Regions from separate parts of the Bacillus aquiflavi genome, predicted to be linked through region 2. Evidence: a T-box and tRNA genes for the amino acid it is inferred to sense, from the RefSeq annotation. Region 2 holds a T-box; the other holds one or more tRNA genes.
What was found. The T-box of region 2 lies ahead of thrS (threonine--tRNA ligase). A T-box ahead of a tRNA ligase gene usually reads a tRNA of that ligase, here a tRNA-Thr.
Positions count from the first base shown of each region.

Region 1 (8,054 bases), 1.6 Mb from region 2:
CGCTAGAGGATTTTCTTGGCAGTGTGGAATCAGGAACTCCGGAAAATAATTTTCCTCGCTGTCACAGCTCAGCCTTACGGTAATGGGATTTGCCTCATTACCAGCCTAACTGCTTAGACGTACATCCAATTGTACGCTTACCCTATCCTCCTGCGTCCCCCCATTGCTCAAACGGCGATAAGGTGGTACAGGAATATCAACCTGTTGTCCATCGCCTACGCCTTTCGGCCTCGGCTTAGGTCCCGACTAACCCTGAGCGGACGAGCCTTCCTCAGGAAACCTTAGGCATTCGGTGGAAGGGATTCTCACCCTTCTTTCGCTACTCATACCGGCATTCTCACTTCTAAGCGCTCCACCAGTCCTCACGATCTAGCTTCAACGCACTTAGAACGCTCTCCTACCACTGACACCTACGGTGTCAATCCACAGCTTCGGTGATACGTTTAGCCCCGGTACATTTTCGGCGCAGAGTCACTCGACCAGTGAGCTATTACGCACTCTTTGAATGGTGGCTGCTTCTAAGCCAACATCCTGGTTGTCTAAGCAACTCCACATCCTTTTCCACTTAACGTATACTTTGGGACCTTAGCTGGTGGTCTGGGCTGTTTCCCTCTCGACTACGGATCTTATCACTCGCAGTCTGACTCCCAAGGATAAGTCTTTGGCATTCGGAGTTTGTCTGAATTCGGTAACCCGATGAGGGCCCCTAGTCCAAACAGTGCTCTACCTCCAAGACTCTTACACTTGAGGCTAGCCCTAAAGCTATTTCGGAGAGAACCAGCTATCTCCAAGTTCGATTGGCATTTCACCCCTACCCACACCTCATCCCCGCACTTTTCAACGTACGTGGGTTCGGGCCTCCATCCAGTGTTACCTGGACTTCACCCTGGACATGGGTAGATCACCTGGTTTCGGGTCTACGACCTCATACTCTTTCGCCCTATTCAGACTCGCTTTCGCTGCGGCTCCGTCTTTAAACTTAACCTTGCATGAAATCGTAACTCGCCGGTTCATTCTACAAAAGGCACGCCATCACCCATGAATGGGCTCTGACTACTTGTAAGCACACGGTTTCAGGTTCTCTTTCACTCCCCTCCCGGGGTGCTTTTCACCTTTCCCTCACGGTACTGGTTCACTATCGGTCACTAGGGAGTATTTAGCCTTGGGAGATGGTCCTCCCAGATTCCGACGGGATTTCACGTGTCCCGCCGTACTCAGGATCTACTCAGGAGGGAACGAAGTTTCAACTACAGGGTTGTTACCTTCTCTGACGGGCCTTTCCAGACCGCTTCATCTACCTCGTTCCTTTGTAACTCCATGTTGAGTGTCCTACAACCCCAAGAGGCAAGCCTCTTGGTTTGGGCTGTTCCCGTTTCGCTCGCCGCTACTTAGGGAATCGCTTTTGCTTTCTCTTCCTCCGGGTACTAAGATGTTTCAGTTCCCCGGGTCTGCCTTCATAACCCTATGGATTCAGGTTATGATCCTATCCCATGACGGATAGGGGGTTTCCCCATTCGGAAATCTCCGGATCAAAGCTTACTTACAGCTCCCCGAAGCATATCGGTGTTAGTACCGTCCTTCATCGGCTCCTAGTGCCAAGGCATTCACCGTGCGCCCTTTCTAACTTAACCTTTTCGGTAAAAGATAAGCTGCGTATTTCGTTGTCAGCTGCACTCACTCCAATCCTCACGTACTTTTGTACGCTCCGGTTGTCGTTCATTTGCTTCCTAGAACTACTTGCTTCTCTTTTCCCTTTTTTAAAAAAGCGTCGAATCTCTGCGTCAGTTTCCCTCACTCAGATCCTCACGTATGTTTATTACGCTCCTGTCTTCGTTCGTCGTTCACTTCCTTGAGCTTCTCGCTTCTTCTTTTCCTTACTTTAGACAATAAGCTTCGCTTCTAAGTTGTCTTTTTTTGGTAAAAGATAAGCTACGTATTTCGTTGTCAGTTGCATTCACTCCAATCCTCACGTACTTTTGTACGCTCCGGTTGTCGTTCATTTGCTTCCTAGAACTACTTGCTTCTCTTTTCCCTTTTTTTAAGAGATATCTTTGGTGATACTCGGTTTCTTTCTTTTGCCTTCTTCATTTATTATCTAGTTTTCAAAGAACAATATTTGAGAGATTGCTCTCTCAAAACTAAACAAACAAACGATCAACCTTTAATGATTCCTTAGAAAGGAGGTGATCCAGCCGCACCTTCCGATACGGCTACCTTGTTACGACTTCACCCCAATCATCTGTCCCACCTTCGGCGGCTGGCTCCAAAAGGTTACCTCACCGACTTCGGGTGTTACAAACTCTCGTGGTGTGACGGGCGGTGTGTACAAGGCCCGGGAACGTATTCACCGCGGCATGCTGATCCGCGATTACTAGCGATTCCGGCTTCATGCAGGCGAGTTGCAGCCTGCAATCCGAACTGAGAATGGTTTTATGGGATTGGCTCGACCTCGCGGTTTCGCTGCCCTTTGTACCATCCATTGTAGCACGTGTGTAGCCCAGGTCATAAGGGGCATGATGATTTGACGTCATCCCCACCTTCCTCCGGTTTGTCACCGGCAGTCACCTTAGAGTGCCCAACTAAAGGCTGGCAACTAAGATCAAGGGTTGCGCTCGTTGCGGGACTTAACCCAACATCTCACGACACGAGCTGACGACAACCATGCACCACCTGTCACTCTGTCCCCCGAAGGGGAACGTCCTATCTATAGGAGTGGCAGAGGATGTCAAGACCTGGTAAGGTTCTTCGCGTTGCTTCGAATTAAACCACATGCTCCACCGCTTGTGCGGGCCCCCGTCAATTCCTTTGAGTTTCAGCCTTGCGGCCGTACTCCCCAGGGGAAGTGCTTAATGCGTTTGCTGCAGCACTAAAGGGCGGAAACCCTCTAACACTTAGCACTCATCGTTTACGGCGTGGACTACCAGGGTATCTAATCCTGTTCGCTACCCACGCTTTCGCGCCTCAGCGTCAGTTACAGACCAGAGAGCCGCCTTCGCCACTGGTGTTCCTCCACATCTCTACGCATTTCACCGCTACACGTGGAATTCCACTCTCCTCTTCTGTACTCAAGTCCCCCAGTTTCCAATGACCCTCCACGGTTGAGCCGTGGGCTTTCACATCAGACTTAAAGGACCGCCTGCGCGCGCTTTACGCCCAATAATTCCGGACAACGCTTGCCACCTACGTATTACCGCGGCTGCTGGCACGTAGTTAGCCGTGGCTTTCTCGTTAGGTACCGTCAAGGTACCGCCTTATTCAAACGGTACTTGTTCTTCCCTAATAACAGAGCTTTACGATCCGAAGACCTTCTTCGCTCACGCGGCGTTGCTCCGTCAGACTTGCGTCCATTGCGGAAGATTCCCTACTGCTGCCTCCCGTAGGAGTCTGGGCCGTGTCTCAGTCCCAGTGTGGCCGATCACCCTCTCAGGTCGGCTACGCATCGTCGCCTTGGTGAGCCTTTGCCTCACCAACTAGCTAATGCGCCGCGGGCCCATCTGTAAGTGATAGCCGAAGCCATCTTTTAACTCCTCTCCATGCGAAGAGAAGGGTTATCAGGTATTAGCCCCGGTTTCCCGAAGTTATCCCTGTCTTACAGGCAGGTTGCCCACGTGTTACTCACCCGTCCGCCGCTAACCGTTCAAAAGCAAGCTTTTGATCAGTTCGCTCGACTTGCATGTATTAGGCACGCCGCCAGCGTTCGTCCTGAGCCAGGATCAAACTCTCCAATAAACTTGGAGCGTTGATTCGCTCATAATAAAAAAATTAACGTTGGCAAGTGTCAGCTTCTAACAAATGGTTAGTTGCCTCCACTTTAAATTGTTGTTGACGTTTGTTTGTTTAGTTTTCAAAGAGCAATTTGTATCAGTCACTCATAAGCGACTTCTATAGTATATCAAATATATTATACTGTGTCAATACTTTATTTGGTGGAGCCTAGCGGGATCGAACCGCTGACCTCCTGCGTGCAAGGCAGGCGCTCTCCCAGCTGAGCTAAGGCCCCATTAAAAATTTATGATCGGGAAGACAGGATTCGAACCTGCGACCCCATGGTCCCAAACCATGTGCTCTACCAAGCTGAGCTACTTCCCGTATAGAATGGGATATTGGCGCGCCCGAAAGGAGTCGAACCCATAACCTTCTGATCCGTAGTCAGACGCTCTATCCAATTGAGCTACGGGCGCTTTTTTTTATGGTGCCGAGAACCGGAATCGAACCGGTACGGTAGTCACCTACCGCAGGATTTTAAGTCCTGTGCGTCTGCCTGTTCCGCCACCCCGGCAAATATCAAGAGCGGAAGACGGGATTCGAACCCGCGACCCCCACCTTGGCAAGGTGGTGTTCTACCACTGAACTACTTCCGCAAATGGTGCGGGTGAAGGGACTTGAACCCCCACGCCTCACGGCGCCAGATCCTAAGTCTGGTGCGTCTGCCAATTCCGCCACACCCGCATAATAGCTGGTGAGCCATACAGGATTCGAACCTGTGACCCTCTGATTAAAAGTCAGATGCTCTACCGACTGAGCTAATGGCTCATTACTTAAACTAATTTTTGAATAATGCCGGCCAGAGGACTTGAACCCCCAACCTACTGATTACAAGTCAGTTGCTCTACCAATTGAGCTAGGCCGGCATAGCTAATGGAGGATGACGGGATCGAACCGCCGACCCCTTGCTTGTAAGGCAAGTGCTCTCCCAGCTGAGCTAATCCTCCGTACTTAGCCCGGCAACGTCCTACTCTCGCAGAGGGATGCCCTCTACTACCATTGGCGCTGAGAAGCTTAACTTCCGTGTTCGGAATGGGAACGGGTGTGACCTTCTCGCCATCGTCACCAGACAATTTGTTCTCTCAAAACTAGATAATGTGAAGAAGTAAGAAAGAAAGTATCATGTTTATTTGGTTAAGTGCTCGCTCGATTAGTATCTGTCAGCTTCACGTGTCGCCACGCTTCCACCTCAGACCTATCAACCTGATCATCTTTCAGGGAGCTCAAATGGGAAATCTCATCTTGAGGGGGGCTTCATGCTTAGATGCTTTCAGCACTTATCCCTTCCGCACGTAGCTACCCAGCTATGCCTTTGGCAAGACAACTGGTACACCAGCGGTGCGTCCATCCCGGTCCTCTCGTACTAAGGACAGCTCCTCTCAAATTTCCTACGCCCACGACGGATAGGGACCGAACTGTCTCACGACGTTCTGAACCCAGCTCGCGTACCGCTTTAATGGGCGAACAGCCCAACCCTTGGGACCGACTACAGCCCCAGGATGCGATGAGCCGACATCGAGGTGCCAAACCTCCCCGTCGATGTGGACTCTTGGGGGAGATAAGCCTGTTATCCCCCCCGGGGTAGCTTTTATCCGTTGAGCGATGGCCCTTCCATGCGGAACCACCGGATCACTAAGCCCGACTTTCGTCCCTGCTCGACTTGTAAGTCTCGCAGTCAAGCTCCCTTGTGCCTTTACACTCTGCGAATGATTTCCAACCATTCTGAGGGAACCTTTGGGCGCCTCCGTTACCTTTTAGGAGGCGACCGCCCCAGTCAAACTGCCTGCCTGACACTGTCTCCCACCCCGATAAGGGGCGCAGGTTAGAATTTCAGTACAACAAGGGTAGTATCCCACCGACGCCTCCACGTAAGCTAGCGCTCACGTTTCCACGGCTCCTACCTATTCTGTACAAGCTGCACCAAAATTCAATATCAGGCTACAGTAAAGCTCCACGGGGTCTTTCCGTCCTGTCGCGGGTAACCTGCATCTTCACAGGTACTATAATTTCACCGAGTCTCTCGTTGAGACAGTGCCCAGATCGTTGCGCCTTTCGTGCGGGTCGGAACTTACCCGACAAGGAATTTCGCTACCTTAGGACCGTTATAGTTACGGCCGCCGTTTACTGGGGCTTCGGTTCACACCTTCAGCGATTGCTTAAGCGCTCCCCTTAACCTTCCAGCACCGGGCAGGCGTCAGCCCCTATACTTCGCCTTGCGGCTTCGCAGAGACCTGTGTTTTTGCTAAACAGTCGCCTGGGCCTATTCACTGCGGCTCTCTCGGGCTTGCACCCTATCAGAGCACCCCTTCTCCCGAAGTTACGGGGTCATTTTGCCGAGTTCCTTAACGAGAGTTCTCTCGATCACCTTAGGATTCTCTCCTCGCCTACCTGTGTCGGTTTGCGGTACGGGCACCTTATTCCTCGCTAGAGGATTTTCTTGGCAGTGTGGAATCAGGAACTCCGGAAAATAATTTTCCTCGCTGTCACAGCTCAGCCTTACGGTAATGGGATTTGCCTCATTACCAGCCTAACTGCTTAGACGTACATCCAATTGTACGCTTACCCTATCCTCCTGCGTCCCCCCATTGCTCAAACGGCGATAAGGTGGTACAGGAATATCAACCTGTTGTCCATCGCCTACGCCTTTCGGCCTCGGCTTAGGTCCCGACTAACCCTGAGCGGACGAGCCTTCCTCAGGAAACCTTAGGCATTCGGTGGAAGGGATTCTCACCCTTCTTTCGCTACTCATACCGGCATTCTCACTTCTAAGCGCTCCACCAGTCCTCACGATCTAGCTTCAACGCACTTAGAACGCTCTCCTACCACTGACACCTACGGTGTCAATCCACAGCTTCGGTGATACGTTTAGCCCCGGTACATTTTCGGCGCAGAGTCACTCGACCAGTGAGCTATTACGCACTCTTTGAATGGTGGCTGCTTCTAAGCCAACATCCTGGTTGTCTAAGCAACTCCACATCCTTTTCCACTTAACGTATACTTTGGGACCTTAGCTGGTGGTCTGGGCTGTTTCCCTCTCGACTACGGATCTTATCACTCGCAGTCTGACTCCCAAGGATAAGTCTTTGGCATTCGGAGTTTGTCTGAATTCGGTAACCCGATGAGGGCCCCTAGTCCAAACAGTGCTCTACCTCCAAGACTCTTACACTTGAGGCTAGCCCTAAAGCTATTTCGGAGAGAACCAGCTATCTCCAAGTTCGATTGGCATTTCACCCCTACCCACACCTCATCCCCGCACTTTTCAACGTACGTGGGTTCGGGCCTCCATCCAGTGTTACCTGGACTTCACCCTGGACATGGGTAGATCACCTGGTTTCGGGTCTACGACCTCATACTCTTTCGCCCTATTCAGACTCGCTTTCGCTGCGGCTCCGTCTTTAAACTTAACCTTGCATGAAATCGTAACTCGCCGGTTCATTCTACAAAAGGCACGCCATCACCCATGAATGGGCTCTGACTACTTGTAAGCACACGGTTTCAGGTTCTCTTTCACTCCCCTCCCGGGGTGCTTTTCACCTTTCCCTCACGGTACTGGTTCACTATCGGTCACTAGGGGGAGTATTTAGCCTTGGGAGATGGTCCTCCCAGATTCCGACGGGATTTCACGTGTCCCGCCGTACTCAGGATCCACTCAGGAGGGAACGAAGTTTCAACTACAGGGTTGTTACCTTCTCTGACGAGCCTTTCCAGACCGCTTCATCTACCTCGTTCCTTTGTAACTCCATGTTGAGTGTCCTACAACCCCAAGAGGCAAGCCTCTGGTTTGGGCTGTTCCCTTTTCGCTCGCCGCTACTTAGGGAATCGCTTTTGCTTTCTCTTCCTCCGGGTACTAAGATGTTTCAGTTCCCCGGGTCTGCCTTCATAACCCTATGGATTCAGGTTATGATCCTATCCCATGACGGATAGGGGGTTTCCCCATTCGGAAATCTCCGGATCAAAGCTTACTTACAGCTCCCCGAAGCATATCGGTGTTAGTACCGTCCTTCATCGGCTCCTAGTGCCAAGGCATTCACCGTGCGCCCTTTCTAACTTAACCTTACGACAATTGATAAGCTTCGTTTTTCCGCGTCAACTGCGCTCTCTCACATCCTCACGTACGTTTTGTACGCTCCGGTGTTCGATCACTTGTTTCCTTGAATAACTCGCTTCTAAATTGTCTTTTTTCGGTAAAAGATAAGCTACGTATTTCGTTGCCAGCTACGCTCACTCCAATCCTCACGTACTTTTAGTACGCTCCGGTTGTCGTTCATTTGCTTCCTAGAACTACTTGC
Region 1 is NZ_CP082780.1:3,548,240-3,556,293, reverse strand. It holds rRNA gene K6959_RS17250 (23S ribosomal RNA) at 1-1,631, opposite strand, end outside; rRNA gene K6959_RS17245 (16S ribosomal RNA) at 2,177-3,729, opposite strand; tRNA gene K6959_RS17240 (tRNA-Ala) at 3,925-4,000, opposite strand; tRNA gene K6959_RS17235 (tRNA-Pro) at 4,016-4,089, opposite strand; tRNA gene K6959_RS17230 (tRNA-Arg) at 4,105-4,181, opposite strand; tRNA gene K6959_RS17225 (tRNA-Leu) at 4,191-4,279, opposite strand; tRNA gene K6959_RS17220 (tRNA-Gly) at 4,290-4,361, opposite strand; tRNA gene K6959_RS17215 (tRNA-Leu) at 4,365-4,449, opposite strand; tRNA gene K6959_RS17210 (tRNA-Lys) at 4,458-4,533, opposite strand; tRNA gene K6959_RS17205 (tRNA-Thr) at 4,559-4,631, opposite strand; tRNA gene K6959_RS17200 (tRNA-Val) at 4,640-4,712, opposite strand; rRNA gene rrf (5S ribosomal RNA) at 4,720-4,835, opposite strand; rRNA gene K6959_RS17190 (23S ribosomal RNA) at 4,896-7,819, opposite strand.
Region 1: it has a tRNA-Thr gene. The T-box ahead of thrS (threonine--tRNA ligase) is inferred to sense a tRNA for this amino acid. The anticodon was not compared.

Region 2 (8,054 bases):
AGACCATATCCTTTTTGAAGATGAATCCATGATCCGTGACTATCAGGCTATTCAGTGTACATGGTTTATCAAAGGAAAGCAGCGAAACATCCCGACGTACGGACAACACAGGGGTATGAAACTAATCGGCACATTGAATTATGAAACAGGTGAAGTAGTCTGTACAGAGGAAGAAAAATATGACGCCGTTGCTTTTCTTGAATTTTTAAAGAAAATCTTGAAGCATTATCCTTTAGGCAAGATCGTTATGATTTTAGATAATGCCCGTATTCATCATGCCAAGCTTCTCCGTCCCTTCCTGAAGGAAAATAAAGATCGGCTTGAACTCGTATTCCTACCTCCATACAGCCCCAAACTCAATCTGATTGAAGGATTATGGAAATGGCTAAAAGAATCCGTGATTAATAATGTCTACTTCCCAAACGTTCAGAAAATAGCACTGAAAGTCAGAGTGTTTATCAATGATATTAATCAACATCCGCAAGCAATCATTGATCGGCTTTGTGTACGGCTGTGAGTTAGAATCATAAATTCAACTTATATAGATACTACGATCTTTTATTTTTTGTACAATTTTCTTTTTAAAATTCTCAAATAGGACACTTTCTGATTGTTGATGTCCGTATTTTCTAACATTTACTGCTTCTTCTTTCACTTCATTATCCCCTAGCACCAGCATATATGGGATCTTTTGCATCTGTGCTTCTCTAATTTTGTACCCTAGTTTTTCATTACTTTCGTCAATTTTCACTCTTACCCCTAATTGTTTCAGTTCCGATTGAATCTTTAAAGAGTAATCCAAGTGAACTTGTGAGACAGGGATAATTTGTACTTGTGTCGGTGCAAGCCAAACAGGAAAAGCTCCTGCAAAATGTTCGATTAAAATACCAAAGAAACGATCAATTGATCCAAAAATAGCACGATGGATAACAACTGGTCGAACCTTTTCGTTATTTTCATTGATATAAGTCAAATCAAATTTTTCGGGCTTTTGAAAATCAAGTTGTATTGTTGCACATTGATGACTCCGTTTTAATGCATCTTTTATATGAAAATCAATTTTTGGCCCATAAAACGCTCCATCGCCCTCATTTAACTGATAGTTAATTCCTAAATCATCAAGTACATTTTTTAACGCTCCTTCAGAAAGCTCCCAAAGATTATCATCACCTAATGAATCTTCTGGACGAGTTGAAAGCTCCACTGAGTAATCGAAACCAAAAGTGCTATACAATTGATCAATTAGGTGAAAGACCTGCTTAATTTCACTCTCAATTTGATCCTTACGAACAAAGATGTGAGCATCATCTTGGCAAAATGTACGAACCCGAAGCAGTCCATTTAATGCACCACTGTATTCATGACGATGAACTTGCCCGAACTCTGCAATACGAATAGGTAAATCTCGATAGGAGTAATGGTTGTTTTTAAAAATTAACATGTGTCCAGGACAATTCATTGGTTTCATAGCAAATTTTGTATGCTCCACTTCGGAAAAGTACATATGTTCATGATAATGGTCCCAATGACCTGATTTCTCCCATAATCTTTGATTCATCATAAATGGAGTACGAACCTCATCATAATAGGCATCACTTTGAAGCTGACGAGAAAAGTTTTCTAACTCGTTTCTTATAATTTGTCCCTTCGGTAAATAAAACGGCATTCCTGGTGCTTCTTCGGAAAACATAAATAACTCTAATTGTTTCCCTAACTTACGGTGATCTCTTTTTGCTGCTTCTTCTAAGAAATTTATGTGCTCAATTAAATCTTTTTTCTTTTTAAAAGCCACTCCATAAACTCGTTGAAGAACTTCGTTTTGACTATCACCTCGCCAATAAGCTCCTGATACACGATTTAATTTGAATGCTTTTATTAAGCCAGTAGATGGAAGGTGAGGACCACGGCAAAGATCAATAAACTCACCTTGTTGATATAGACTTATTTTTTCACTTTTAGGAATGTCTTTTAATATTTCTAACTTGAATGGTTCAGCTTTTTCTTCAAATAACTTTTCAGCTTCTTCATAAGAAACTTCAAATCGTTTGATTTCTAGATTTTCGTTTATAATGTTTTCCATTTCTTTTTCAATAGCAAGTAAGCCCTCGGAAGTTAAACTATGTTCTAGTTTCAAATCATAGTAAAACCCATCTTCAATGACTGGTCCTATACCCAATTTCGCATTACCGTAAAGTCTTTTCACCGCCTGTGCCAATACATGCGCTGATGAATGCCTTAACACTTGCAATCCTTCTTCTGAATCTAGAGTTAAAATAGAGAGTTTCGCATTTTTTTCTAGCTTATAGTTTAAATCAACCAGTTGTTCATCTGCTTTCCCTACAACTGCATTCTTTCTTAGACTTGAACTAATGGACTCTGCTACACTTTCCACTGTAATGCCTTTCGGGAATTCTTTTATTTTCCCATCTAGAAATTGAATTTTAATTAATTGTTCACTCATAACTATAAACACTCCTTTAAAGTAATAAAAAAAAAACACACTCATCCCTTAACAAGGGACGAGTGCGTTATAACCCGTGGTTCCACCCAATTTCCCATAAGCTAAAAAATAACTTATGGCTCTGGTGCCGTAACGTAGCATAGACGATATTGGATACTTTTGTTCACCAATACAGCTTCAAGGTGGTAAATTATTTCCTAAGTTAGGAAGATCACAGCTTATCCTTCCCTCTCTGAAAACCGTAAAAATAATTCATGTCCTTTTCATCGCTTTAATCTTATATTTTATGATTAAAACAAAAAACGCACTCATCCCTCAATAAGGGACGAGTGCGTTATACTCGTGGTTCCACCCAATTTCCCATAAGCTAAAAAGATAGCTTACAGCTCTGGTGCTGTAACGTAGCATAAACGGTATTGGATAATTAATTCCCCAATACAGCTCAAAGGCGGTAAGATACTTCCCTGCGTTAGGAAGATTTCAGCTTTCCTTCCCTCTCTGGAAACCGTAAAAAGTAACTCATGTCCTTATCAGTGCTATTTAAATTCAAATAATTCATTTAATTATTTTACATACTACAATAAATTTCTATAAATAGCAACACTTATTTTGGGCTTCTTACAATTTTGTTCATTAAACAGGGGCCCTATAAGACAAGGAATAACTCTATTCAGTGCTGAATGAAACACCATCTAAAAACATTTGGGTACGGTGGGTTGACAGTTTCGTTCATATCAATGGAATAAGGAATGATTATTTGTTCTCTTCCGATAGCTTTCTATATAATGAAGCTCTAGACACATTTGTAATTTCACAAATTTGATTTACAGTCATACCTCCTTCTTTATATAGCTTCACTGCATAATTCATTCCTGCGTGATTTTTATGATATTTCTTTATTCGGCCTTTAAACTTTCCTTCTTTCTTTGCTAGCTCAATCCCTTCACGTTGACGCATACGAATAAGATCTCGCTCTAATTGGTTAACACCAGCCATTACCGTAATTAAGAATTGACTGTATGGATTATCTTCTGATAAATCTAGCCATGTATCCTTGAGTGATTTTAAGCTTGCCTTTTTACTTCGTATTAAATCAATCAATTCAAACAAATCCTGCGTACTTCGAGTGATCCGAGTTAAGTCTGTAACATAAATGATATCACCTTCTTGTAAATTACCTAACATTTTTTGAAGTTGTTCACGATCTTTTGTAGTACCAGAAACTTTTTCTTCAAAAATAAGATCCATGCCGATTTCGTTCAGTTGTTGAAATTGCCTTGAAGGATTCTGGCTAGTCGAACTGACACGTATATAACCAATTTTCCGCAAAATATCACCTCGTTTTTGAGACAAGTCTTATGAGACGCTCTTAACTATGATTTTATCAGTCTCCTACACTTGTATCAATAGAGTACACTCTATTGATATATAATTGAATTAATTAACTGAATAATTACAGAAATGAGATGATACTTTATGAAAATTGCGAGAGGTAGAGAATTGCTTACACCGGAACAGCGACAGGCTCTTATGCAAATTCCTGAAGATGAGTGGGTGCTAGGAACCTACTACACTTTTTCCAAACGAGATTTAGAAATTATAAATAAGAGAAGGAGAGAAGAAAACCGTTTAGGGTTCGCTGTTCAATTAGCTGTTCTTCGGTATCCTGGTTGGCCATACACTCATATCAAAAACATCCCGGGTTCAGTCATACATTATATATCGAAACAAATCGGTGCCACTCCATCTTCGCTTAGTCTTTATCCTCAAAGAGAAAATACACTTTGGGATCATTTGAAAGAAATTCGTAGTGAATACGACTTTCTAACTTTTACTCTAAAAGAATATCGAATGACATTTAAGCACCTTCATCAATTGGCTTTGGAAAATGGTGATGCTATTCATCTATTACATGAATGCATAGATTTTCTAAGAAAAAACAAAATCATATTACCTGCTTTCACTACACTTGAAAGAATGGTGTGGGAGGCAAGGGCAATGGCTGAAAGGAAGCTATTTAATACGGTTAGTCAATCTCTAACAAATGAGCAAAAAGAAAAGCTTGAAGAGATCATTACTTCGCAGCATTCATCCGAATCCAATAAAACTATATTGGGTTGGTTAAAGGAACCACCGGGTCATCCATCACCCGAAACATTTCTAAAAGTAATAGAACGACTAGAATACATACGAGGAATGGAATTAGAAACAGTAAAAATTAGTCATTTGCATCGCAAACGCCTGTTACAGCTATCTCGCTTAGGTTCAAGATATGAGCCTTATGCATTCCGTGACTTTCAAGAAAATAAACGTTACTCGATATTAACCGTCTATTTATTACATCTTACTCAGGAGTTAACGGATAAAGCTTTTGAAATTCATGACAGACAAATACTCAGTCTGTTATCAAAAGGCCGTAAGGCTCAAGAGGAAATTCAGAAACAAAACGGTAAAAAGCTGAATGAGAAAGTTATACACTTTACGAACATCGGACAAGCTTTAATCAAAGCAAAAGTGGAAAAATTAGACGTTTTTGAGGTTTTAGAATCCGTTATTGAATGGAATTCTTTTGTTTCTTCGGTGGAAGAAGCTCAGGAGCTTGCACGTCCTGCTGACTATGATTATTTAGACTTACTACAAAAACGATTTTATTCACTTAGAAAATATACGCCGACGCTATTAAGGGTATGGGAATTTCATTCTACAAAGGCAAATGAACCACTTTTGCAAGCTGTAGAGATTATCCGAGGAATGAATGAATCTGGGAAGCGAAAAGTGCCCGATGAATCACCTGTAGACTTTATCTCAAAACGTTGGAAAAAACACTTATATGAGGATGACGGTACAATTAATCGTCATTATTATGAAATGGCCGTCTTAACAGAACTAAGGGAACATGTTCGGGCTGGTGATGTTTCCATTGCGGGCAGTAGAGAATATAGAGATTTTGAGGAATATTTGTTTTCAGAGGATACATGGAATCAAACGAAGGGAGATACGAGGTTATCAGTTAGTTTATCATTCGAAGACTATATGATAGAGAGAACCAGCAGCCTTAATGAAAGATTAAAGTGGTTATCTGCCAATTTCAACAAGTTAGATGGAGTTTCTCTTGAAAAAGGAAAGCTATCAATTTCACGATTAGAAAAAGATGTTCCAGAAGAAGCAAAGAAATTTAGTGCAAGCCTTTATCAGATGTTGCCAAGAATAAAATTAACCGATCTACTTATGGATGTTGCTCATATAACCGGATTTCATGAGCAATTTACTCATGCTTCTAATAATCGAAAACCAGATAAAGAAGAAACAATCATTATCATGGCTGCCCTTTTAGGAATGGGGATGAATATTGGATTGAGTAAAATGGCTGAAGCCACACACGGACTTACATATAAGCAACTAGCCAATGTGTCTCAATGGCGCATGTATGAAGACGCAATGAATAAAGCCCAAGCAGTATTAGTGGATTTTCATCACAAATTACAATTATCTTCTTATTGGGGAGATGGCACAACATCTTCGTCGGATGGAATGAGAATGCAGTTAGGGGTTTCTTCGCTACATGCAGATGCAAATCCACATTACGGAACTGGAAAAGGAGCCACCATCTATCGATTTACAAGTGATCAATTTTCTTCTTACTACACAAAGATTATTCATACTAATTCACGAGATGCGATTCATGTTTTGGATGGTTTGTTGCATCATGAGACGGATCTCAACATAGAAGAGCATTATACAGACACTGCTGGTTACACAGACCAAATTTTCGGATTGACCCATTTATTAGGATTTAAATTTGCTCCAAGGATAAGAGATCTTTCGGACTCAAAATTATTTACAATAGATAAAGCAAGTGAGTATTCAAAACTAGAAGCCATTTTACGTGGACAAATAAATACAAAGATCATTAAAGAAAATTATGAGGATGTTTTGCGATTAGCTCATTCAATAAGAGAAGGAACAGTCTCAGCATCCCTTATTATGGGTAAACTGGGTTCTTATTCAAGAAAAAACAGCTTAGCTACAGCCTTACGTGAGATGGGCCGAATAGAAAAAACGATCTTTATTTTAAATTACATTTCGGATGAATCATTAAGAAGAAAAATACAAAAAGGATTGAATAAAGGAGAAGCCATGAATGGACTGGCAAGAGCTATTTTCTTTGGAAAACAAGGAGAGCTTAGGGAACGAACCATACAGCATCAAATGCAAAGGGCCAGTGCTTTAAACATAATTATCAATGCCATCAGTATCTGGAATACCCTACATCTAACAAAAGCAGTTGAATATCAAAAACGGACAGGTCGTTTTAATGAAGAATTATTGCACCATATGTCACCACTAGGTTGGGAACATATCAATTTACTAGGAGAATACCATTTTAATTTGGAGAAAATGGTCTCGTTAGATTCTTTAAGACCACTGAAAATTTCTTAACGTTGTTAAAAACAGGGGAATCGTCTTGAAAATGGGCTTAACGTTGTAAATCCGCATTTTCCTGACGGTACCCCTATACGAGTTTTTTTCATATATACACCCACAGGGAAAAATTGATCCAAGAGATATTATGGAAATTATGACAGAACAAGAGTATCTGATTAGATATAATATCAATAGGAATCATTAAGTAATTCTTTATCAAGCAGGAAAAGTACATAAAACAGTTAACATATCAACCATTGCCTGAAATAAGAGCGATTCAAACACAACTTCTCTCTTGAAATACCCTCTATATTAGGCAACTTTTTTTATTTTTTTTCCCACTTCCGCATGAGCATGCATCATTTCTACCTATTTTCTTCTTTGTTATTTTTCGATATCTAGAACTGCTCCAAGCAATTAGCAGGTTATCAATGGTTTCTCTACTTAATTGATTCCAAATCTTACCACCGATGCCCCCGTGTTTTAACGTTGTTTTCCCATCAATATTATAATCAACCTTACATACAAAGTTTTTATTACTTGGTATTGTGGCTTTATTTTTCCTAGTATCTTTTCTATAGACGTTTAGATAAACTGAGTCGGCTTCCATTTTTCCATTTTTTACAGGAAAAATTGGAGATGGCACATTTTTTAAGTGTTTTAACCAATCTATACTTTCTCTAATATTTTTTATAATTTCTTCTCTAGTATCTATATCTCCAATGTATAAATGGGCTTTCAATCTTTTTCTGCCCTCAATACTAGCATCTTCAACATGATTAATTGAATATGTCTCATTTTTAAAATTAGGAAAACGGAAGTATTTAATTTCATTCAAATCCATCTCTTCAGTAGATGGACTCCATACCACACTATCCCCTCTATCTATGACTTGTTTCAATACCCTATCGAAATTTTCAGTATCTGAAAGCATTTGGCTTACTTCCGTATTTGTAAATCGTATCCAACTAGATTGTAGCCGCTCATTACTAAAAAAAATCATATATTGATCATAATCACTATATCTATCGTAAACCATTAATGAAACCATGATAGCCATCTCATGTATATAACCTCTATCTGTATTTTTTATATACATGTCAATGTTGATTTGTTTGTTATTAGGAATATCACTTATACTACGACATCTAGCATCCGGAATACTTAG
Region 2 is NZ_CP082780.1:1,967,963-1,976,016, forward strand. It holds one part of gene K6959_RS09435 (IS630 family transposase) at 1-517, shown strand, start outside; gene thrS (threonine--tRNA ligase) at 533-2,461, opposite strand; T-box leader at 2,513-2,737, opposite strand; T-box leader at 2,780-3,004, opposite strand; gene K6959_RS09445 (recombinase family protein) at 3,215-3,790, opposite strand; gene K6959_RS09450 (Tn3 family transposase) at 3,938-6,901, shown strand; gene K6959_RS09455 (YecA family protein) at 7,194-8,054, opposite strand, start outside.